One region of the Bacillus sp. JJ1566 genome, then DNA from elsewhere that is predicted to be linked to it. Evidence: riboswitches for the same ligand, from Rfam matches in the RefSeq annotation. Region 1 holds a riboswitch; the other holds the start of a gene.
The links. Region 1 has a riboswitch for FMN ahead of V7112_RS06480 (ECF transporter S component). Riboswitches for the same ligand answer to the same signal wherever they lie in the genome.
Positions count from the first base shown of each region.

Region 2: it holds a riboswitch for FMN, as region 1 does, so the genes downstream of both, ribD (bifunctional diaminohydroxyphosphoribosylaminopyrimidine deaminase/5-amino-6-(5-phosphoribosylamino)uracil reductase RibD) here and V7112_RS06480 (ECF transporter S component) in region 1, are expected to answer to the same signal.

Region 1 covers NZ_JBALOP010000013.1:12,664-25,247, forward strand. Annotated here, with positions in the region: gene V7112_RS06415 (DUF2515 domain-containing protein) at 1-744, shown strand, start outside; gene V7112_RS06420 (CBO0543 family protein) at 671-1,126, shown strand; gene V7112_RS06425 (hypothetical protein) at 1,151-1,309, opposite strand; gene V7112_RS06430 (DUF5392 family protein) at 1,325-1,771, opposite strand; gene ybaK (Cys-tRNA(Pro) deacylase) at 2,054-2,533, opposite strand; gene V7112_RS06440 (VOC family protein) at 2,548-2,943, opposite strand; gene V7112_RS06445 (VOC family protein) at 3,053-3,394, opposite strand; gene V7112_RS06450 (TetR/AcrR family transcriptional regulator) at 3,498-4,016, shown strand; gene V7112_RS06455 (YfiT family bacillithiol transferase) at 4,048-4,566, opposite strand; gene V7112_RS06460 (secondary thiamine-phosphate synthase enzyme YjbQ) at 4,703-5,098, opposite strand; gene V7112_RS06465 (zinc ribbon domain-containing protein) at 5,123-5,326, opposite strand; gene V7112_RS06470 (TIGR01777 family oxidoreductase) at 5,387-6,277, opposite strand; gene V7112_RS06475 (nuclease-related domain-containing protein) at 6,383-7,162, shown strand; gene V7112_RS06480 (ECF transporter S component) at 7,773-8,345, opposite strand; FMN riboswitch at 8,507-8,636, opposite strand; gene V7112_RS06485 (LLM class flavin-dependent oxidoreductase) at 8,754-9,755, opposite strand; gene V7112_RS06490 (Nramp family divalent metal transporter) at 9,952-11,202, shown strand; gene V7112_RS06495 (Na+/H+ antiporter NhaC family protein) at 11,314-12,584, shown strand, end outside.
Region 2 covers NZ_JBALOP010000004.1:10,417-23,000, forward strand. Annotated here, with positions in the region: gene V7112_RS03285 (superoxide dismutase) at 1-516, opposite strand, end outside; gene V7112_RS03290 (DUF2935 domain-containing protein) at 820-1,632, shown strand; gene V7112_RS03295 (hypothetical protein) at 1,680-2,096, opposite strand; gene scpB (SMC-Scp complex subunit ScpB) at 2,171-2,761, opposite strand; gene V7112_RS03305 (segregation/condensation protein A) at 2,764-3,519, opposite strand; gene V7112_RS03310 (YjcZ family sporulation protein) at 3,743-3,832, shown strand; gene V7112_RS03315 (DUF309 domain-containing protein) at 4,144-4,671, shown strand; gene V7112_RS03320 (GNAT family N-acetyltransferase) at 4,683-5,060, opposite strand; gene ribH (6,7-dimethyl-8-ribityllumazine synthase) at 5,239-5,706, opposite strand; gene V7112_RS03330 (bifunctional 3,4-dihydroxy-2-butanone-4-phosphate synthase/GTP cyclohydrolase II) at 5,746-6,915, opposite strand; gene ribE (riboflavin synthase) at 6,930-7,586, opposite strand; gene ribD (bifunctional diaminohydroxyphosphoribosylaminopyrimidine deaminase/5-amino-6-(5-phosphoribosylamino)uracil reductase RibD) at 7,591-8,685, opposite strand; FMN riboswitch at 8,869-9,056, opposite strand; gene V7112_RS03345 (peptidylprolyl isomerase) at 9,514-9,948, opposite strand; gene V7112_RS03350 (DUF1002 domain-containing protein) at 10,142-11,011, shown strand; gene lysA (diaminopimelate decarboxylase) at 11,063-12,382, opposite strand; gene V7112_RS03360 (spore germination protein) at 12,562-12,584, opposite strand, start outside.

The DNA.
Region 1 (12,584 bases):
TATAAAGCAAGTAAACTATATCAGCAAAATTTGTTTTACCTTCTCCCTCACTTTCATGTTTCTGTTTTTATGGAATCAGTGTGGAACGATTTTTGGGTGAGGCAAGATACGTATACACTTACAGTCGCTCAAATTATTAATGAGCAAAGCTATCTTGAGGACCGAGTGATTTCAAATTCCCAATATAAAAAGGAAGTCTTTGATACGTTGGAATTCAAACTTCAGGATTTATTGGCTTTAAATCATATTTTATTTCCGTTATATGAAAAAGGGAAAATTTATTTTATCGGTCAAACCCTCCATCAATTTAAAAGCGTTCGTGAACGCATATTGTTAGGAAAACGTTTATATTCTATCTTATTTGCTGATAAAAAACGGCTCAAATCAGTTGAAAACTGGGCAAAGAAAGTTCAACATTCCGGTTCAAGAAAGGATTACTGGCCGCATCTTTTTAATAATGTCGATGAGGGACTACCTGGATTCTTATTGAAATCACGTGTGAAATCCTGTGAACTAACCAAAGGTTCTCCGAGAATATACAGTCCGAGTTTAGAGATGGTTTGGCAAAATAGAAAACATAAGGCTGCTGAGATTGGGGATTGGTTCAAGGATTGGGAAATCATTTATTATCTTAAACGCGATAAAGAACTAGTGGATGGAGAGATTCTTCATGAATACTGTAAAACCCTTGAAAAACTTGAACTCGCAGCGATTGCCAAAAAAGCCATTTCGCTTCGGGAATAATTCTGCGCTTATCGTCACCATTTTACTCGGATCCTTAATTGGAACATATTTAGACCTATATTATGTTGGAAAAGGTTTCTACACTTTTCCGGTGCGTCCATTTCCTGATGTTTTTTCGATTCATGTGGGCTTTACACTTGTTGGTTTGCCATTTATTTTAGTTGTGTTTCTTTTTATTTGTGAAAAATTGAGTGCTGTAGGTAGGATCAGTGTTGTACTTTTCCTTGCGTCAATCATGACGGTTAGTGAAAAACTTTCCGAATCGTTTGGCTGGTTTCTTCATGATCCCTCCTGGAGTCACATAAATTCACTCATTGGATATACAATTTATCTGTCAATTATGCTAATTGTCTATTCTTTTGTCAGCATGAAAAAAACCTGACTCATATCGAGTCAGGTTTTTCAATTACGATCCTAAAGCAAGCTTACTCCTTTTTTTACAAAGGGTTGCATTAACACCCTGGTTTTGTAGCTGTAAAAGGATTTGGTGGATCGTTTTTCTAGGCTTTGCTTTTTTCACAGTTCCTTTGGCCTTTAACTTTACTTCGTCATTAGAGGGTTTCATTATGATATAACTCCTTTAGGAATAAAGATTTCGCTTTTCTCTCTGTTTTTCCTCATTTAAAAATTCAATGAAAAAGTGTAAAGTAAGCTTTGGTTGGTTTTGAAGACGTGCAATATAGTCTTGCTGGCGTCCAGATGTTAACACATCACTCTTTTTAATTCTTTTTATAATATATTCAGAAGAAATGGCTTCCATTTCCTTCTTTTTAAATTTCGCTTCCTTTGATAAGGCGAATCCAATTGCGCCAATGATGGAATAAATAAGAAGTGAAGGAATAGCTTCTTGTGTAAACGGCATGAAAAATAGCATAAACACTAAGTTAATAAGTGAAATTATGATCAATGGAAACGACCAGAACATGTATTTAGATGTTTTCATCATGATCGGTGCAATTTTCTTGTGGAGCTGCTCAAGCTCCTTTGTGATAAACACAGGCAAATTCCTTGTTGTGATAAAATTCATTTTAAACTCCCCTTCCTTTTTGATGGATGAGAAAAGGCCTATATCACGATTGATATAGGCCAAAAAGAGCGAAAAAGACCTATACCATGTTTTGGTAAGGTCTTGCTAACAACGTTAAAAGTTGCCAACAAAGCCGAGAGATTGAACCTCTGTATTGACGACTTTGCTGTTAAAGCTACTCCCCTTAAGATATCCAGTTATTATATACTTCTAGTTTAACATATAGCTTGGGTTCTAACAACTTAAATGATCAATCCCAATGGGAATAGTAGGAGGAGAACCTCATTCTTTAATTATTCCTACAATTTTACCGTCTGTTGCCATTAGTAAATCAGCAACCTTTAACTCGACTTGCATACCAATTTTTCCAGCGCTAACAATGATCCTGTCAAGATTCGAAGCGTTGGCATCAATAAATGTAGGGTATCCTTTTTTCATACCGATTGGGGAACAACCGCCTCTTATATATCCCGTGAGGCTTTGGATTTCCTTTACTGGTACCATTTCAACTTTTTTAACTTCAGCAACTTTTGCTGCTTTTTTTAGATCAAGCTCTTCTTCCACTGGAATTACAAACACATAGATGTCTTTTTTGTTTCCTTGGGCAATCAATGTTTTATAAACTTTTTTAGTGTCTAACCCTACCTTTTGGGCAACAGATATTCCATCTATTTTTCCATCATTGGTTTCATATGTATAGATCTCGTAATCAATCTTTTTAGAATCTAAAATTCTCATGGCGTTTGTCTTAGATTTTGACATTGATAGGCCTCCTTTTATTTTTGAAAACCCAAAATAGTTTGCTTTCGTTCTTCTTTTTCAGATTCATTTTGGTATTCAAATAATCCAATTCTATTTCCCCAGGGGTCCGAAAATGTAGCCCATTTTACTGGGACCTCTTTCCTTGAATGTATTTCGAAGGGCTCTATTTGTAAATCCCGGGTAAGTCTTTCACGCTCATTTTCAAGATTGTCTACCCCTAATCTTAATGGACCAGAACCAACTGAGGGAATGCCTTCAGCAATCTGAAGCCAACAGCCGGGAAGAATCTCCCACTCTGCAAACCCATCATGAGGAATAAAATCAGGTTTTTTCTGAAGTAGCGTTTCATACCACTTTTGTCCATTAGAAATGTCTCTGACGCGAAACTGAAATGTCATTTCGTAAATCAAATAAAATCCCCCTCCATTATTTTATCCATAGGTATTCTCTAATCAAATCTTGGATTCCTCTTTTTTATTAATAAAAAGCAGACAGCCCTTTGACTGCCTGCATTAATTATTATTTTTCTTTTGTAAAATCTAGAATACGAATAGGGTTACCAGAATTGTCTAAATATATGGCATATCGTCCTGGTGGAATGTCGTGTGGTTCCCTTACAAACTTAAGATTGTCTTTATTCTTATTGTAAAACTCATCTACACTATCGACTAAAAAGACTCCACCTGCAGACAGCCCTTCGTCTTCATCTTCAATCATAAGACGAATATCTGTGTTTGGTAAATAGATGGCTGCAGTATGCTCCCCTTCCCTCCAAGCTTCTTCAAACCCTAAGTTTTCACGATAAAATGTAAGAGATTCTTTCAGGTTTTTTACCGGGTGATACAAAAATAGTAATTTCATATCTCATCCTCCTCAATTAGGTAATTTATTTATGTATTACGTAAGTTGATTATGTTAAGCGTAATTCATTTACGTTTCTCTGTCAATATGTTATTATCATGATATGAAAGAGTGGATACCAATACCAGGAACTAATAAAGATACAATACTAAAGGTCGCTTTAGAGGAATTTAGTAGCAAAGGATTTAAAGCTGTTAATATCACAGAGCTCGCTGAAAAAGCAAATATGACAACTGGTGCTATTTATCACCACTTCGGGTCAAAAACAAAGCTTTATGAGGTTATTCGTGCAGAAATGGAACAAAGGATTATAGACAGAATGGAGGGTGCAGTATCTCTATTTGAAGATACATCTAGAAAAATTGAAGCTGCAATGCTAATTGGATTAGATTTCGCAGTGAAGGCAAGTATTTGTCGCTTACTTTGTGAGGAATCTCCAAGAAGAAATAGTGATAAGGTGGAATCTTTATTTAATGAAATCATTTCTGAATCCCCCCTACCAATTTATATAATTGTTACTGCTTCATGGAGATCGATCTTGAAATCACTTGCAGAAGGTGAAATCACACTTGAACAAGGAAAGCATTTAATTAAATGGATGTTTATTAAGGAAACAAATTAAGAAAGCAATGCTGGTTGCATTGCTTTTACATTTACCAATTTTTATTTTTCACTAAAGTCGTAATATGCGCTAGATGATGATTCCCATGCCATGCACAGAATCCTAAAAAGACGCCCAATTCCATTTCTCCGCCTTCTGGGTGGACATATGATAATTGGAAATCATCCATCGAAAAGTTTTGTAAAAGTGTAACCCATCGCTGATGGACACCATTAATGATTGCTAATGAAGCATCGACTGGTAAAGCTGAATCGGATAGCTCTGCCCATTTCGTTTCATCATAGGGTTTAATAACCGGAGTGCTTTCTGTAACAGCTAACTTAAAACGAATATACGAATTCATCGATGCATCCGCAATATGGTGAACAACCTGGCGAAGTGTCCAACCTCCATCGCGGTATGGTGTATCGAGTTGTTGATTTGTTAACCCCTCGACAGTTTCCTTTACTGATAATGGTAAAGTCTCAATTTCTTTTATCCAACTCGAAACTAGTTCTCCTGTCAAATCTCCTTCAAAATGAAATTCACCTATCGGATAACGTTCATCCATTCTTGTTCCCCTCCTAGAATTTTGAATAATTAAATACTTACTATTATTTTAACAAAAGGTTGGGAAAATTTCTGTATACAGATTCTATTGACATTTGAGGAACGGAGAAAAGGCGAATCTTTTGGGATTCACCTTTTTACATGATTTTTACATAAAAGGTACGAGTTCGCGGACCATCAAATTCACAAAAATAAATTCCTTGCCACGTACCTAGAAGTAAACGACCATCTGAAATAATAACATGTTGCGATGCCCCGACAGTACTTGCTTTCATATGGGCTGCTGTGTTTCCCTCCATATGACGGTCAAGGTCATGATACCAGGGATACACTTCATCGAAACGACGAATCATGTCACGTTTTACATCAGGATCCGCATTTTCATTGATCGTAATTCCAGCCGTTGTATGAGGGCAATAGACAATCAATACTCCCTCTCTACAACCACTTTCATTAACAACAGCCTGAGCTTTATCCGTTACATCAATCATTTGGTCACGTACATTCGTTTGTAAAGTGAACTTTTGTAGCATGATTTGTAAATCTCCTTATTCAAATTATCCAAAGAATAAATCAAGTATGTTTGATGCAGTCGAAGAATTCTTATTATAAAACTCAGAGTACCCACAGTTTTTACAAAACACCACAGTAAAACGATTATTTTGAATATCTAACATTTTTGTTATGCCAGAGCCCGTCATTGAAACATCCTTCGTCCCTGCATTGGTACTTCCACATTTAACACAGCCTTTTCCTTGCATAAAATCCCCTCCAAATTTTCCTTTTAACACTATTCTTTACGAATTTATAGGAAAATAGTTTCAATTATTTTTTGTAATTTGTGCAAGTGCTTCGTCGATTGTTGGATATGAAAACAAAAATCCTTCCTTTTCAAGACGTTCTGGAATTACCCATCTACTTTTTAAAATTAATTCCGTTTCTGTTCTTATAAAAATTGCGCCCAGTTCAAGAAGCCAAACTGGTGCTGGCAAGCCTATATTTCGATTGTAAGCTTTTCGGAGACTTTTCATCAATTCGTGATTAGTAATTGGATTAGGAGTTGAGCAGTTAAAGACTCCTCTTAGATGGTTGTGATTCCGAATGTAAAGAATAATATTGAACAAATCCTCAATATGAATCCAACTGAATTTTTGAGTACCTGGCCCCTGGATTCCGCCAAGACCAAAACGAACCAGGTTTTGATATGGAATCATCACACCACCACCTGCTCCAAGCACGATAGAGATTCTTAGGGCTATCTGTCTAATATTCTCGAAATGATAAGAAAAAAAGGCTTCCTCCCAACTTTTTGCAACCTCCACTGAAAAACCGGTACCGATTTCGCCTTCTTCTTCTGTCATTGGTCTATCTTCCGCGTGTCGATAAATGGTTGCTGTGCTGGAATTAATCCATATTTTCGGCGGATTTTTGCAATCTTTGAGAGCATCACCCAATATTTTTGTAGTCTCCGTTCGTGAGGTGAAAATTTCTTGTTTGTTTTTTTCGTTGTATCTGCAATTGACAGATTTTCCAGCAAGATTAATAAGCATCTCAGAATTCTCGAGTGCTTCCATAATTCCGTCCCTATCATCCCAAGTGATATTTGGTGCATTTCTTGAAATGACTTTAACATCATAGCCAAGGTCAGAAAATTTTTTAGAAAAATAGGTACCTACAAAACCTGTACCACCCGCTAGTACGATCTTCTTCATACCCGCACCCCCCTCTTATATTCCTATCATTAGTTTACCATTATCTGGTGCTGTTTGAGAAAAAACAGTATAATAGATTCGAAACTATTAGAAAGGTTGTGGGGTATGATATTCAAACAAAGAACTGAATCCATCAACATCAAAATAATGAAGACCCAAGATGCTCGAATGGATTTAAACAATGCAGACAAGCAGTATTTTTTAAATCAAATTAAGGGTTATGAAGGAGAACTGTTATTTGATTCATTCACAGAAAAACTAGAATGTGATTGTTTGGTTTTAAATGATTTATTGCTTCAATTTAATAACACTACATTTCAAATTGATACCCTGGTAATTACACCTGAGATACTCTATATCTTTGAAGTGAGAAATTACGATGGTGATTTTTATTACGAATCGGACCGACTTTACAAGAGACCTAAAGTAGAAAGGAACAATCCTCTCATACAACTTCATCGCAACGAATCCTTACTTCGACAAATGCTCCAAAGTCTAGGATTTACAATACCCATTCAATCATATGTTGTTTTTGTAAATCCCGCCTTCACTCTTTACCAAGCACCACTCAATACACCGATTATCTTCCCTACACAACTAAATGCATTTTTTCAAAATCTAAATAAGTCTACTACAAAATTAAATAATAAACATAAAGTACTTGCAGAAAAACTGGTTTCATTGCACATACCAGAGTCTCCGTATAGTCGATTGCCTGAGTATACTTATGAGCAGTTTCGGAAAGGGATGTGTTGTGGGAAGTGTGGAAGTTTGTCGGTCGAGGTTGATGGAAGAAATGGTGTTTGTATTAGATGTGGTCATGTGGAATTAGTTAATGATGCAATAATAAGAAGTGTTGAGGAACTGAAACTTTTTTTTTCCTGAATATAAGATAACAACGAATTTGGTTCAAGAGTGGTGTCAAATTGTAGAGTCGAAGAAAAGAATCCAAAGAGTCCTTGATAAGAATTATAAAATGATTAGAAACAATCGTTGGACATACTATGAATGAGTGATCGTTTTCATAGACATTTTTAATAAAACTTACTAGCTTTTTTCCTTGAGAGCCGGTTATCAGAGACATTTTATAAATAGACTAGCTAGATTTTGTCTTTGAGAAGCAGTGTCAGAGACAATTAGCCGATGAAATTGCTGGTGTTTGTCCTCGAGAGCCGGTCTCAGAGACACTTCAAAAGTGGACTTACTATATTTTGTCTATGAGAAGCAGTGTCAGAGTCAATTAGCCCATGAAAATGCTGGTGTTTGTCCTCGAGAGCCGATCTCAGAGACAGTTCAAAAGTGGAGTAACTAGCTCTTGTCTTTGAAAAAATGTATCAGAGACAGATAACCGACGAAATTACCTTTATCTGTCTTCGAGTCACAGTCTCGCGGACACTTCGAACTCCCAAACCCTAAAATTATCTTTGAGATATTTTGTAAGAACCCAATATAACCAAAAAAGCACCCGCTCGCGGGTGCTTGCCTATCAAATCATTTATATTGAAGCTTGTTTATTAATCCACGGATGTAGACGTGCATATAATAACATGAAGATGACTGCTACGATCAATCCTTTTAGTAAGTTAAACGGAAGGATTGCGTAAACCACCATTTTGAGTGTTTCTGGTGATGACATTGCCGGAATATTCAAGAAGAAGTTGAATGCCGGTAGGAAAACATAGTAGTTAAGAACACTCATGATGATTGCCATCATAGCTGTACCGCCAATTAATCCGATGGTTAAGCCTAATTTTGTTTTTAATAGTTTGAAAATGTAGTAGGTTGTTAAGACAAAAATAATCCCTGCAACAAAGTTTGAGATATGGCCGACGGGTACGCCTGTTTCACTTCCGGTGATGAAATAATCAATCATGTTTTTGAATAATTCAACTAAGATACCGGCCCCCGGTCCAAAAATTAATGCAGCGAGTAATGCTGGAACATCGCTAAAATCGACATTCAAAAAGCTTGGGAATGTTGGCAATGGGAAGTTGAAAAACATTAAGATGTACGAAATGGTACTCAACATTGCAATTGCCACAAATTGACGTAAAGGTATTTTCTTCATTTTTTCTTTCCTCTCCTCTTTTGTCGATCCACCTCAAAAGAAGAAAGGTTCGGCTTTTTAAGCAATACTCAAATAAAAACCCCCAAGAATGGCTTCTTGAGGGAGTTAAAGGTATGCTTAATAAACGTTCAATCATTGAAAAATTTTCGAACGCGCAGAACCTCCATCTTCTCCCATCCAGACTATACTGTCGGCTTTGGAATCGCACCAAATCCTGCCTTGCGGCTCGCGGGCTTAGAGAGTAATCTCATCACCGCCGGTCGGGATTTTCACCCAGCCCCGAAGATAGATCAATATTTAATTTCACTTTATTCTATCAAGATTAATAAATAATGTGAAGCAATTTGCTTACAATTGCCCAAATTCTTAAAAATATAAATTTCTAAATCAAAAAATGATTTAGAACACTTACTTACCATCTACAACTTCTTTTAAAATCTCATATGAACGCTTTTGTTTATCCGGATCATAGATGTAAGATACGGCCATAAGTTCGTTGACATTATATTTTTCTTGGAAGCTTGTTAATTGATTGCGAATGGATTCTTTACTGCCTAACAATGTGACACTGGACATGGAGCTGGCCATTTCTTTTTCTGGCGGAGTCCAAAGTTCATCCATGTTATCTACTGGTGGTAGCAATGGATTTTGTGTACCACGAACAATGTTTAAGAAAAATTGTTGCATCGTTGTGATTTCCCGTTTTGCCTCTTCGTCTGTTTCCGCAGCAATTACATTTAAGCAAACCATCATGTATGGTGAGCTTAAATATTCAGATGGCTCAAAACGATCACGATAAATGGAGATTGCCTCTTCCATAAACCTTGGTGCGAAATGGGATGCAAATACATAAGGAAGACCTAATTTTGCTGCCAAATAGGCTGAATCCGTTGAAGAACCTAGAATGTAAATTGGAACATTTGTCCCTACTCCGGGATAGGCTTTGACATATCCTTGATGCTCCATCGGTCCAAAGTAAGTGAGCAATGCATTTACATCATTCGGAAAAGTATAAACAGATTCATTATTAGAGCGTCTTAATGCACTTGCTGTCATCATGTCAGTTCCAGGAGCTCGACCAAGCCCTAAATCAAGACGATCTGGATAAATGGTGGCCATTGTCCCAAATTGTTCAGCCACAACTAATGGTGAATGGTTTGGAAGCATTACACCTCCAGAGCCAACTCGAATTTTTTCAGTATGCTCTAATGTATGTTTTATCAAAATGGGGGTTGCTGAACTAACAAGTGTTGGTGAATTGTGATGTTCGGCAATCCAATATCGTGTGTATCCCATATTTTCTGTTGCTTGTGCTAAATCAATCATGGCGTCAATTGCGTCTTTTTGATTCTGCCCCTTCCGAATTGGCGCAAGGTTTAGAACAGAGACTGGTATATTTATATTTGTCATTTGTAAGCATCCTTTCTTCCGTTAGCTATAGTACCATCTTATCAATTGTGAGAGGAGAAACAAACCATCTTGCTTGGGTGAATGTCCCTAGAAAAATTCAGACTAATAGACCAAGTGGATTTTTACGATATATGATATAATCGTAAAACGCCAAACTTTCATAATAGTATGACAACATCACAGAGGGGGTTACTTCATGTCAAATCTTAATACGCCAATACAGGCACCAAATAGTTTTAAGAAAAAAGTGGCTATGATTGGGCCTGGTATGGTTGTAGCGGCTACCGGCGTAGGAACTGGTGATCTTGTAGCAGCATTGGTTGCAGGGGCAGGCTTTGGTCTTGTATTTGTTTGGGCTATTGTTCTTGGTTCTATTTTTAAGCACTTTTTAAATGAAGGTGTAGGACGTTACCACCTTGCTACTGGTAAAACGATTATTGAAGGCTGGCAGAAAATGGGCAAATGGGCTACTGGTTATTTCGGGGTTTACTCTGTTATTTGGGGATTTGTGTATGGAGCCGCAGCTACATCTGCATGTGCTCTAGCGATGACCGCGATGTTTCCCATACTTCCCTTTTGGGGGTGGGCCGTTATTCATGCAATTGTAGGATTCGCCCTCATTTGGGGTGGTCGTTACCTTTTATTTGAAAAAATAATGATGGTTTTAATTGGACTAATGTTTGTAACAGTAATTGGTTCTGCAGTACTATTTTTTCCTAATATTGGTGAGTTATTGAAAGGCTTTGTTCCAACCGTTCCTAAAGGTTCCTTTATGCTTACACTTGGACTTATTGGTGGTGTAGGTGGAACAATTACGATGGCCTCTTATGGTTATTGGATAAAAGAAAAAGGTTGGAAAGGAAAAGAGTGGATTCCAATGATGAGACTGGATTCAAAGGCAGCGTATTTTATGACTGCGTTGTTCACTCTTTCGCTTTTAATAGTAGGAAGCCAGTTTCTCTATGGCTCTGGAATTGCTATTCAAGGAGAACAAGGGTTATATCAATTATCAGAGATGATTGGAAATAGATTTGGAAGCGTGTTTACATGGCTTTTCTTAATTGGGTTCTGGTCTGCGGCATTTTCTTCGTTATTAGGGGTTTGGAATGGAGTTCCTTACCTATTTGCAGACTTTGTACGACTTATGAAAAAAGAACAAAATCGTTCTGTAACTGAAAAAGATCCTGCTTACCGAGCTTATCTAGCGTGGCTCACCTTCCCTCCAATGCTTCTTTTATTTTTTGGAAAACCCATTGAACTAATTATTTTATATGGTGCACTTGGAGCTTTGTTTATGCCTTTTTTATCAATAAGTTTACTATGGCTACTTAATTCAAAACGTATTGGAAAAGAATTCAGCAATAATGTTTTGTCAAATATCGTTTTAGTAGCATGTCTGGCCTTATTCGGTATTTTAGCCATTCAACAATTAGTAGGATTATTCTAAGTCTCACAAAGCACTTTCTTCAAGGAAGTGCTTTTTTATGTCTAAAATACTCCCCTCCAAAATGGGTCATACTAACCAAATGAATATTTCTGCATATTGGAGGACAATGGTTTGGAACATACATGGCTCTCTCTAATTCCTTTTTTAATCGTAATTGGTATGGCGATTTGGCTGAAGGATATTTTACCTGGTCTTGTTTTAGGATTATTAGTTGGCGCAATACTTGTTACATCTGATTTATTAGGCGGAACTGGGCAATCGATTACATATATTGTGACAACTTTATCAGATCCAACCAATATTAAAATCGTAAGCTTTTTATATGTGTTTGGTGGTTTAGTTGGAATGATGAACATCGCCGGAGGTATAAAAGGATTTACGGAATGGATTGGGAAGAAAATTAAAAGTGAACGAGGACTTCTCGGTTTAATTTGGTTCACCCTCCCTTTTACCTTTATGATGCCAATGTTTCGGATTATGATGATTGGTCCCATTATTAAACAACTCATAAAAAAAATGAACCTATCAAAACAGAAGGTCGGTATGACATTAGATATTTCAACCGAATCTGTAATCGTTCTGTTACCCGTTGCGACCGCATTCGTTGGTTTTATGGTATCGCTTGTTGAAGGTGGAATTAAAGGGCTTGATTTAGGAATGTCTGCCTATGAAGTTTTCCTGTTAAGCATCTTGTTTAATTTTTATGCAATTGTTATGCTCCTGATTGGAATCATTCAAACATTTTGGCCCTCCAAAACAAAATCGAAGTCAAATAAAAATCATGATGACGAAGAACATGAACATGAATTTCATCGAATTGGAATAAAAAGGGAATTATCTCTCGTAAAAGCACAGCCTTGGAATTTAATTGTTCCAGTGTTTTTACTTTTAGGATTGTCACTCTATCTATTATGGGAGGATGGCAAATCTCGCGGGGCACAAACTGTTTTTGAAGCATTTTCAATGGCTGATGCAACCTTTGTAATGCTATTAGCAGTGTTTATCACTCTCATTTTTACATTTGTTTTTTATGTGATTCGAAAAGAGAAATTACACGAAATTATGTATCATTTTTACGATGGTGGCAATCAAATGATGCAGGCGATTAGCCTGCTTATTCTTATATGGGCTCTAACATTATCGGCAGAGGAACTTGGATTTTCAGGTTTTATTAGTACAACCTTAGGTTCATTTCTACCCGGCTTTTTAACGCCTGCAACGATTTTTCTAATCGGGTCGGTTGTTGGATATTTTATTGGGTCTTCATGGGGAACCTGGGGGTTATTTATGCCGCTTGGGATTGCACTTGCTTTATCAACTGGTGCCTCCATCCCGTTAACGGTGGGAGCTGTTTTTGCGAGTGGTGCTTTCGGTGCATTAAC
Region 2 (12,584 bases), on a different contig from region 1:
TGGCTTCATGACATTCCAGAAAATCGTATGCAAATAATGACCTGAACCATTAAAGGCTGCTTCCCTTTCCCAATGCTTTAATAGCTCATAATCACCTGTATTACGAGCCTTTTCCATCATTTTTTCAGCCTTGTTTAAACCGTCAACATAGCTCTTATGGTGCTTATCATGATGAAGTCTCATAATTTCTGTTGATATATATGGCTCTAATGCATCATAGTTATATGGGAGAGGCGGCAAAGTATGCTGTCCAATTCCAACCCTTCTCATCTCCTGAACTTCCTCAATATCATCGGATTGTTCTGCAAATCGTAATCCAGTATGATAAAGATTCTCTACCTCTGTCTGCAACTCAAGCAAACTAGTCGGCGTTATCTCTTCCCCAATAGAATCAAGGTAATTTGAAAAATTCGTTAGTTCAGTTTGAAGGTCTTCATTCCGTTCATTTTCAAATTGCTTTTTTATTTCCAAAAACCATTTCTTCACATCTTCCACATAAATTTCAGGACTGCCCATCATAATCCTCCCTCAGAATCAAATGCGCCTTGGCGTATTTGCGCCCGATTTTTTTTCGAGCGTGCTCGAAAAACTTCCTTTGAAAAATCGTGGCATCCGCCGGAGGCTTTAATATTATTTAGTCGGGGCAGCACCCCGACTGAATAATGTTAATCGTCATTATCGTATGCAATTTACCTATTTTCGTGACTCTCACATGAACAATTGAAACCGTGATTCACCTATGATTCCATTTTCACAAACAGATACTATAGAAAACTTGGCGAATGCTTATTTTCGCATGTAATTAAGGAGGTAGACAAAATGAATCGCTCATTTCATGAGGAAGCATTATTTGAAACTCAGTTTTGGATGCAGGTACTAGGTGACCATAGTCGGTTTTTACATGATTCCTTAGCACCGAGTGAAAAAGAAAGAATTGGGAAAACGGAACAATTTATCATAAGCTTTGATCGTTTATTGGATTCGGCAAGAGGACCTTTAGAGCCAAATCAAATCATCACAATTATCCAGGAAGGCAGAACTGCTGCAGAACAGCTTCGAGGGTTAAAATTAGATATTTTAAAAAATCAATTAGTTGGAAAAGTAAAAATCGGCCTTTCCCCTTCCTTTATTAATCATATGGTTAATGAATTAGAGGAATGGCTGCGTGTATCTCACTTTTTAGCGGAAGGTAAAAATGTACCATCAACACACGCACTTCATCATCATCTTATTTGGCTATTAGATGCTGCAGGACATGCGGGTGGGATTGTATCAAACTTAGACCGTGTAGAAAAGGATTTACTTCAAAAAAGCGAGAAATTTATGAAGGAATGGGAGGATTTTTACCTAAAAGCAGTAGAAATGGTTGGTTTCTTACGTACGAGCCAATATGAGTTCCCTGCACTTACCAGATTTAATAATGATGTAGAAATAGAAATGAAAATTTTTAAAGCCTTCTTGGAAGAATTAGAGGAAATGGAATTAAATAAAGAGATTTTAGGTGTCATGACCCCGCTCATGGCCGACCATATGGCAAGGGAAGAATGCTATTATTTAATCAAATTAGCTAACTCGACAAAAGAAATCAATCAACCAAATTGTGACCCCACAAAGCCACGGGTTCAGGAATAAAAAAAATCCCCAATTGAGGATACTGAATAACAATTGGGGTTCGTTTATTATGCCTGTTGGATAAATTCTAATGGTGATTTTACTTCATAGCTATTTTTGTGATGCAGATGTGTAAGAATTTCTTTTAGTCTATCAAATTGAATCTCTTTAAAATGCTCTTCAAATTGCTTTTGTTCATTTAAATATATACGTTTCCGATGACGATACTTAGGATTTTGCAGTAAGCATACAAGTGCTACAAGATCCTTAAAATAAACCTCTTTTGTATCAATTTTATAAACTGGGTCTTCGGTAAAAGGAGTAAATGATGTAAATTGTTCATCAAAATAACGTAAATAAAGTACTTGTAAGGTCCTTTCCTCCCCATCTTCCACAAATGTTACTTCAGACTGGTTAAAAAAGTCCTCAAAAGTATTTTTCAACGTTTTTTCAAGTTCAAATCCACTACACTTTTTTATTAACACAGTTCCACCCCACTCGCCACGATTTTCCATATAGATTATCTACATATTACCATAGTTAGCATATGTAAGGTGAATTATTTTGAATCTTCGATCGTTTCTTGGAATCTCTCAAAAAAGAGGTCTGCTTCCTCTTGAATATAGTCTTCATCCACTTTTTCAGGAAGTGGAGGCAATTCCTCCAATGTCTTTAATCCAAAATACTCTAAGAACTCTTTCGTTGTTCCATATAAAATGGCTCTTCCTGTACCTTCAACACGCCCTACTTCTTTGATTAGCGCTTTTGCCACTAATGTATGGATCGGTCTTTCCGTCTTCACTCCACGTATTTCTTCGACTTCTGCACGTGTTATCGGCTGACGATAGGCAATAATCGCAAGTGTTTCTAATGCAGCCTGTGATAAGGAGGTCGAAGTAGGTGACTCTACTAGTTTTTTCAAATAACCGGCATGTTCTTTTTTTGTTGTTAGTTGATAGGTTCCAGCAACCTCAACTAGATTTATGCCACGGCCTGTTTGTCTGTACTCATCCTTTAAGTCATTGACAATGTCCAAAACCGTTTTTTCATTTAATTCTAAAACCATTGCCATTTGTTTTAATGTCAAACCTTCGTCTCCAGCTGCAAAAAGAAGCCCCTCGACAATGGCTTTCCAATCTATTAATTTCATTACTAAAAATCCCTTTCCATACTCGATATATAAATTTCTGAAAAATTGTTCTGCTGTTCAATTAACAAAACATTTTTTTTCATTAATTCAAGAAGCGCAAGGAATGTGACAACAATATGATTTTTATCATGGTATGGGAAAAGCTCTGTAAATTTCTTTTTTCCACGATATCCCTTTAGTTCATTAACAATTTCTTCCATTCTTTTTTCGATAGGTATTTCTTGTCTTGTGATTCTTGTTGATAACGGCCTTTGCAATTTTTTTCGACGCATGAGCTTTTGAAATGCTCCAAGCATGTCATAGATATTCACATCTAATGAATAATCAATGGTGACATCCTTAGTAAATTCGCTTAGATCACTTGGAGGCTTTGTAAACAATTGGGAACGTTCTTCTTCTAGAACTTTCAGATCTTCAGCAGCATTCTTATATTTGCGGTATTCAATCAGGCGGTTCATCAGATCTTCTCGAGGGTCTTCTTCATAATCAAACTCTGAATCTCCTTCGATAAGCTCTTCCTCTTGTTTTGGAAGCAACATTTTACTTTTAATTGCTAAAAGTGTCGCAGCCATAACAAGGTATTCACTTGCAATATCTAATTGTAATTCTTTCATTGCATGTATATATATTAAGTATTGCTCTGTAATTTCTGCAACTGGAATGTCGTAAATATCAATTTCTAATCGATTGATTAAATGTAAAAGAAGGTCTAATGGACCCTCAAAAGAGTCAATTTTTACACTGTAATGTAAATCCATGCTCATCTCACCAAAAATACCCTTCTTGACAGTTTCATATCTTTTTATTTTAACACAATAATTAGTATAGAACATAATTTACATTCAAGCCACAACTGGATTTGCATATTTGTCCCAAATATTTTTCAGAAAAAATAATATTGCTATGGACACCCGCCCACACAAGAACTAGGAAAAGTCATACTATAACTGTGTAACCAAGAATATTAAGGAGGTATTATAAATGGGTGACGGATGCAACTTCGGAGGCGGATTTGCCTTAATCGTAGTATTGTTTATTCTTTTAATTATCGTTGGTGCTGCTTGGTTTTAAAAACGAAATGCATAAGCGCCTTGGAAGATGAACATCGACTAAAAACCGCCACGTCCTGTGGCGAACGTCGATGTCAGCACATCCTGTGCAAGTCCGACATGCAAAAGTTCTGTGACAAAAAAGTCGCTCTTTGACTTTTCTTGCCACAGGCTTTTTGACCTCGAGGGGCTAGGCGCTGCAGCTAGACATTAAAAAACTAAAATGACGATAGAGTGTTCGGCATTTGCTGAACACTTTATTTTTTCCATGTTGTGGGAACCGTTAATATGTTAAACTACACTTACATAGTGTTAAAAGGTGTGTGATCCCACTTGTTTCCACAAGCATTTATTGATTATTTAGTTCATTTTCACTGTGACCGTGACTATTTTGAATGCCATGAAATATTGGAAGAACATTGGAAAGAAGATCCTGTTCCTGAAAGAAAACCATATTGGGTAGGTTTAATTCAGATTGCAGTATCACTTTATCACTATCGCCGCGGAAATATCGCAGGTGCGCTCAAAATGATGAAAAGTGCTCTTACGATCTGTAAAGATCAGAAATCCGAATTAGTTCAATTAGGATTTAAGGTTGATGAGATGATCGAAGTGTTACAAAAGGAATTTCATGATATTGAAATTGGTACACCCTATGAAAGTATAGATTTACCATTAACAGATAATCTATTGGCAGCATGTATTTCCAAAGCTACTCGAACCGGGAAATCATGGGGAGAAGCAAGTGACTTATCAGATGAGGAATTAATTCACAAACATACATTACGAGACAGAAGTGATGTTATTGCAGAACGACAAAAACAAATCATTTTAAAACATAAAAAACGAGACAATAGCTAAAAAGGACAGTCTTATGACTGTCCCTCTTCGCATTTTTCATCCTCTGAGAAATCACATTTCTCAAAAAAAGCTGCTGTATGTTCATTTGATCGTAATTCACGATCTGGAAAATGCTCTTTTAGTGCCTTCACCATCTGTTTACCAATGCCTTGGTATCGATGGGATGGATTCACACAGATATGTTGAATTTCTACAAGATTTCCGTCATGGATTGTTGTTCCGATAATTCCTACAATATCTTCTTCTTTCCATAAGAATAGCTGCTGTGTGTCATCTTCATCATATTGCTTCATCGTTGCTTGCAGGTTCTTTAGGTCCTTTTCGGTCGGCATAAATGAAAGAAGCCCCATTGCGATTTTCTCATAATTCTTTTTATAACGAATTAACATATAAATCCCTCATTATCGAAAAACTTTCCAAATAGTATTACCATTATTACTTTTGGACTAAGCTTCATACATTTATTAAGAGTACCATTATCCTTGTTTTTTTTCCATAGTCTTTTTGGTATACCCTTAAATTTAAATTATATCCAAAATTTACTTAATTTATACAGGCTCTCGTGAATTATTCGAATGAACGTGCTAGATTCGCCATTTCAATTGCAGATACAGCAGAATCCCATCCCTTATTCCCTGCTTTTGTTCCAGCTCTTTCAATTGCTTGTTCAATTGTATCAGTTGTTAAAACACCAAACATGACAGGTTTTCCAGTCGCCAGTGCAGTTGATGCCAATCCTTTTGCTACTTCGTTACAAACAAAGTCATAGTGGGATGTAGAGCCTCTAATAACAGTACCTAACGCAATCACAGCGTCATATTTGCTTGATTCAGCCATTTTTTTAGCAATTAAAGGAATTTCAAAGGCCCCTGGAACCCAAGCAATTTCAACATCCTCATCTGCAACCCCATGTCTTTTAAGCCCATCAAGTGCGCCTGTTAATAATTTTGCTGTAATGAATTCATTAAATCGAGCTACTACAATCCCTACTCTTAAGCCTGTGCCAACTAAATGTCCTTCATAAATTTTATTCATCTTTATCCTCCTGTGTTATCGGTATTTGTGTCTATTTTTTTAAAAATGAAAAATATGCCCTAATTTTTCATTGCTTACTTTACCTTCAATTTGAATTGGAATACGCTGAACTACCTCTAAATTATATCCCTCAAGCCCAGTGATTTTTCTTGGGTTATTCGTTAATAGCTTCATTTTCTTTATTCCTAAATCTCTAAGAATTTGAGCACCGATACCATATTCCCTTAATTCTGGTAAGGTTCCAAGCTGTTCATTATTTTCGACGGTTTCATCACCTTCTACTTGGAGTTTGTAGGCACGCATTTTATTTATTAAACTAGCGCTTCTACTTTGTTGACGCATATATAAGAGTACTCCTGAACCCGCTTGCTCAATTTGGTGTAATGCAGCATGAAGCTGTGGTCCGCACTCACATCGCTTAGAACCAAATACATCTCCAGTTAAGCATTCTGAATGGACTCTCACTAATGTTGGTTCTGTTTCACTTATCTCACCTTTAACAAATGCAACATGTTCCTTTCCATCAATGAGACTAGTGTATCCAATCGCTTTAAAGTCTCCATATTCAGTCGGCAATGAAACTTCAACTTCTCTTTTCACCAGCTTTTCCTTCTGATTTCGATAACGAATTAATTCTTCGATCGTAATCATTTTTAGGTTAAATTCATCTGCAATCTTTCGTAAATCATGAACCCTCGCCATGGTTCCATCTTCTTTAACTATTTCACAGATTACTCCAGCTGGTTCTGACCCACAAAGGGCGGCTAAGTCGACTGCTGCTTCTGTATGACCGGCCCTTCTTAGTACTCCCCCTTCCTTTGCAATTAAAGGAAAAACGTGTCCAGGTCTTTTGAAGTCTGATGCTTTTGATTCTGGGTTAAGCAGTTCAATAATTGTTGTTGAACGTTCAATTGCACTGATACCTGTTGTGGTGGTTTTATGGTCGATACTTACTGTAAAAGCAGTTCCATGCGGGTCCGTATTATGCGCAACCATTGGTTCTAGATTTAATTTTTTCGCTAATGACTTTGTAATAGGAGTACATACGAGTCCACGTCCATGCGTGATCATAAAATTAATAACCTCTGGTGTTGCTCTATCAGCAATTGCAATAAAATCTCCTTCATTTTCACGATCTTCATCATCACATACAATAATTACTTTTCCTTGTTGTAGGTCGGCAAGTGCATCTTCAATTGAATCAAACATGATTGTTCCCCCTTTTATTTAAAGCCGTTTTCTTCTAAAAAGCTTGCGGTGATCTTTGATTTAGTTGATTTTTCATTTACCATGGATCGTTGCATAAATTGGCTTACATATTTCCCAAGCATGTCACATTCAATGTTTACAATGTCTCCTACACCTTTTTTATGTAAAATTGTTTCTGTTAGCGTATGAGGGATCAACGAGAGAGTAAACGTATTTTCTGTAAGTCCAAAAATGGTCAAGCTTGTCCCATCTACTGCAACAGATCCTTTATAAATCATAAACTGTATAAGTTCTTCGGGAATTTCGATTTCATAATACACGGCATTCCCCTTCGGTTCTTTTCGGACGATTTTTCCGATGCCATCCACATGCCCAGAAACGATATGCCCTCCAAAACGTCCATTAGCAGACATTGCTCTCTCAAGATTAACGGGATGATTTCGGTGTAAATCACGCAATGACGTTGAGTTAACTGTTTCAGGCATTACATCAACTGTAAAACCATCAGATGTAAATTCAGTCACAGTTAAACATACTCCATTGACCGAAATACTATCGCCTAAATGCACATCCTCTAGAATTTTTTTAGCCTGAATCACCATTTCAACTGAGTCCTGTGATCCATTCATCGCCTTAATTTTCCCGATTTCTTCTACAATCCCTGTAAACATTTTTTCACCTTATCTTTCGTTCTGCTACGATTTTAACGTCTTCACCGAGTTGTTCAACAGATTTAATTGTAAATTGTAATGCATCATCGATGGATTCAATTCCCGTTCCACCAATCGATGTGGGGGCTAGTTTTCCACCTACTAATTTTGGTGCGAGATAGACGATAAGTTGATTAATTGCCTTTTCCTTTAAGAAGCTGCCATTCACTTCTGCTCCACCTTCAACATAAATGGAGGAAATACCTTCTTCACCTAATCGGGCAAGTATGGTGTTGATTGAGATTTTCGACTCCTGTAATTGGATAATCCGAACACCATTTTTACCGGAGAATTCATTCATTTTCTCCTCGTTTACTCGATTAGAAACAATAATCCAAGTTTCTGCCTTGCCGTCGTTAACGACTTGTGAGTCAAGAGGTGTTCTTAAAGTCGAATCCAAGATGATACGAACCGGATTTTTACCTGTGCCATTCGGAAGCCTTGTTGTTAAACTAGGATTATCAACAAGCACAGTATTAACCCCGACAAGAATACCATCATGGATACTTCGATATAAATGGACATCATTTCTTGCTGCCTCACCAGTTATCCATTTACTTTCACCAGTAACTGTTGCTGTTTTCCCATCAAGTGTGGTGGCTGACTTTAAGGTTACATAAGGGATCTTTTTTTCTAAAAAATGATAAAAGACTGCGTTTAATGCATCAGCTTGTTCCTTGCATACCCCTACTTCAACTTCGATTCCGGCTGCTTTTAATTTGGCAATGCCTTTTCCAGCAACGAGTGGATTGGGATCTGTCGTTGCGATTACAACCCTTTTCACATTATTCTCAACTAGTAGATCCGCGCATGGTGGAGTTTTTCCATGATGACTACAAGGTTCTAATGTTACATACGCAGTTGCATTTTGTGCCTTTTCTCCAGCCATCCTTATCGCATGTACCTCGGCATGAGGTTCTCCGGCCTTCAAGTGTGCTCCAATCCCTACAACTCTTCCGTCGTTAACAATGACTGCACCAACTACAGGGTTTGGGGTTGTTTGGCCGACACCAGCCTTCGCTACATTTATCGCTAAATTCATATAATCTTGATCTCTCACGTTATCTGCACTCCTTTCTATTTATCATGTACTTAATTCGGGGATTTCATCTATTTTCCAAAACAAAAAGACCTCAGGAAAAAATCCGGGGTCTTGGTCGATGTTATTTAAGCAGCAGATTATGTATTTTTTACCCAACACAAATAAAGGTATTATGGGCAAATTTTCTTCACATACCGTACTAACATCCTTCTCCCATCCAGACTTTAACTGTCGGCCTTGGATTCTCACCAAGTCCACCATTTTAAATGAAATCACTCATGGCATAGTGCCTATCGGAAAAAAATATGCTGATATTAAAATGGGTCACGGGCTTAGAACAATTGTTCATCACCGTCGGTAAGGAATTTCACCTAACCCCGAAGGAAAATATTTAATTCTTTTAGCGATGTAAAATAGTATAACATAAAGTACTCTTATTTTGTCGAATTTAATACTTTACGATACAGATATGTATTTTTGAATTCATATGGAATGTTTAACTATGCGATAAACAGCCAAAAAATAACTCCCCAGGCAATCGCCACAAAAAGCAGAACAAATAATACTGTCCATCTTCCTTTACCCATTTCGTTTCACCTCAAGAATCATTATAAGACAAAGAAAAAGACACAACAAGATAGACATGTTGTGCCTGAATCAAATGCGCCTTGGCGTATTTGCGCCAGATTTTTAGGCCCACACGATGTGGGTCATGAAGACGTTGCCACAGGATGTGGCGTCTTTAGTCTTCGATCTTACTGCTCGAAAAGTTACCTTTGAAAAATCGTGGCATCCGCCGGAGGCAGTAACATTATTCAGCAGAAGTTTGACTTCTGCTGAATAGTATTACTCTTCCCAAACTTTAACTTCTTTCATTACGTCACCCTGTTTAATACGATACACAGAATCCAGTCCTTCAATTACTTGACCAAAAACAGTGTGTACACCATCTAAATGAGGCTGTGACTCATGCACAATGAAAAATTGGCTTCCACCAGTATCTTTTCCTGCATGTGCCATAGATAATGATCCTGGTACATGTTTATGTGGATTTCCTTCTGTTTCACATTTAATTGTATAACCTGGTCCACCAGTTCCATTTCCACGCGGACAACCACCTTGTGCGACAAAGCCCGGAATGACACGGTGGAATGTTAGGCCATTATAAAACCCTTCGTTTGCAAGCTTTTCAAAGTTTGCTACAGTTCCAGGTGCTTCATTTGAATATAACTCAATTACAATTTTTTCTCCATTTTCAAATTCAATGCTAGCTTTTTTCATTTGAAACCTCCACTTATTTTCTTTCGTCCATATGTATTGAACAGGTTCATTTTACTATAAATGGGTGGAATAATCCAATGTGAAAGGAGGCGTTTTTCATAATAGAGGTCAAATAGATATTTTTAGTAACGAATATTGTATAATATGAACGATGGATAACCTAGTTTTTGAATAATTAAAGGAGGAACCTAGTTTGAGATATAGATTTATACTCTCGATTTTACTTGTGTTTTCACTCATTTTTCCATCACTTAGCTTCGCAGACGCTGCACCTGGAGATGTGATTATTACACTTGGTGAAGACCTAACCGAAACTCAAAAAGAAACAATCCTAAAAGAAATGAACGCACCTGAGAACCCTCAGATTGTCGTTGTCACAAATGCGGAAGAACATCAATACCTTGGAAGCTATATACCAAAAGCAAGAATCGGGAACAAAGCCCTATCATCTGCTTCGATTACCATTGGGGAAAAAGGTTCTGGGTTAGATGTAACAATTTCAAAACATATCACTCTAATTACAGAAGAAATGTATGCTAATGCATTGATTACAGCCGGGGTGAAGGATGCAAAAATCTATGTAACTGGACCTTTTGATGTTTCCGGAACAGCAGCATTAACCGGAATTATTAAAGCTTATGAGATTTCTTCAGACAAAGTAATACCTGAGGATGTTAAGCAGATTGCTAATGAAGAAATGGTTGAAACCACAAAATTAAGTGAGAAATTCGGGGCTGAAGATGCTGCAGCCTTAATGGCAAAAATTAAGGATGAAATAGCTAAAAACGCACCGAAAAACGATGAAGAACTTCGTACCATTATTGTAAATGCTGCAAACGACTTGGGTATTACGTTAACAGATGCTGACATAGATCGACTCATGAACCTTTTTAAAAAGCTAATGGAACTTAATATCGACTGGAATCAGGTTGGAGAACAATTAAATTTAGCTAAAGAGAAGCTAACAAATTTTCTTGAATCTGAAGAAGGGCAAACCTTTTTGGATAAGGTTAAAGAATTTTTTATAAACCTAATTGACGCCATAAAGAATTTTTTCAAATAATGAACATAATGAAAACCCACGAATTCAAATTCGTGGGTTTTCTAGTTCGATTTATTCGATAACTTTTGATTTTAATGGAATGTCCAGTCTTACTAAATCCTCATAGCTCTCACGTTGGACGACAAGCTGCGCTTCTCCATTCTCTACAAATACAACTGCAGGTCTTGGAATCCGGTTATAATTATTAGCCATGGCATAACCGTATGCCCCTGTACAGAATACTGCTAGCATATCATCTGAGTTTGCTTTTGGTAATGGTAAATCCCAAATAAGCATATCTCCGGATTCGCAGCACTTACCAGCAATTGAAACTGTTTCTTCAACAGGATCCAGGGCGCGATTTGCTAAAACTGCCTCATATTTCGCTTGATATAATGCAGGTCTGATATTATCCGTCATTCCTCCGTCAACCGCAAGGTATTGGCGAATGTTTGGTACTTCTTTTCGAGAACCAACAGAGTAAATCGTTGTTCCTGCATCTCCTACCATTGAGCGACCTGGCTCAATCCAAATTTCAGGAATATCAATAGAAAGATCATCAGCAAACTTTTTTACTTCCCCGATAATCGCTTCTACATACTTTGACACCGGAAGTGGTTTATCCTCTTCCGTGTACCGAATGCCAAACCCACCACCAAGATTTAAAACTTTAGGTGCAAATTCAAAACGTTCCTTCCAGTCTTTAAGTTTTGCAAACATTTTACCAGCAGCAACTAAAAATCCTGTTGTTTCAAAAATTTGCGAACCAATATGCGAATGAATCCCTAATAACTCTAAGTATTCTGAATGAAGCGCTTGCTCTACTGCTTGGTCTGCCTGTCCGTTTTCAAGTCCAAATCCAAACTTAGAGTCTTCTTGCCCAGTTGTAATATAATCATGGGTGTGCGCTTCAACACCTGGCGTTACGCGCAATAAAATCTTCATCGTTGACTTATTTTCGATACAAACCTGTTCTAACAATGAAAGTTCATAAAAATTATCAACTACAATACATCCGATTGCTTGTTTAACCGCCATGTCAAGTTCTTCATAGCTTTTATTATTACCATGGAAGTGAATTCGGTCCACTGGAAAACCCGCTTGTAGAGCAGTAAATAATTCACCACCAGAAACAACATCTAGGGATAGGCCTTCCTCGTGGGCGAGCTGAACCATTGCAATCGTTGAAAAGGCTTTACTTGCATACGCTACCTGCGCAGGAATATTTAGTTGTTTAAATGTTTCACGAAAGCTTCTTGCACGTTCTCTGATAAGTGCAACATCATACACATATAAAGGAGTGCCATATTGTTTTGCTAATTCTACAGTATCTATACCACCAATTTCTAAGTGGTTTTTTTCATTTACTTTGCTTGTTCCATGCAAAAACATTTAATTCCCCTCATTCCATCAAAGAGTACTCATCAGAGTCTAAAATGATAAAGCATTTTTCGTGCTTATCCCGCCTTTATAAAGAAAAAGACAGCCAATCACTTATAGTCATCAGCTGTCTTAACATCTTTAACGCTGTGCTATGAAAAAAGATTAACACAACGTAATATATGGCGCAACTATTGTTTGAAAGGTTTTTGGG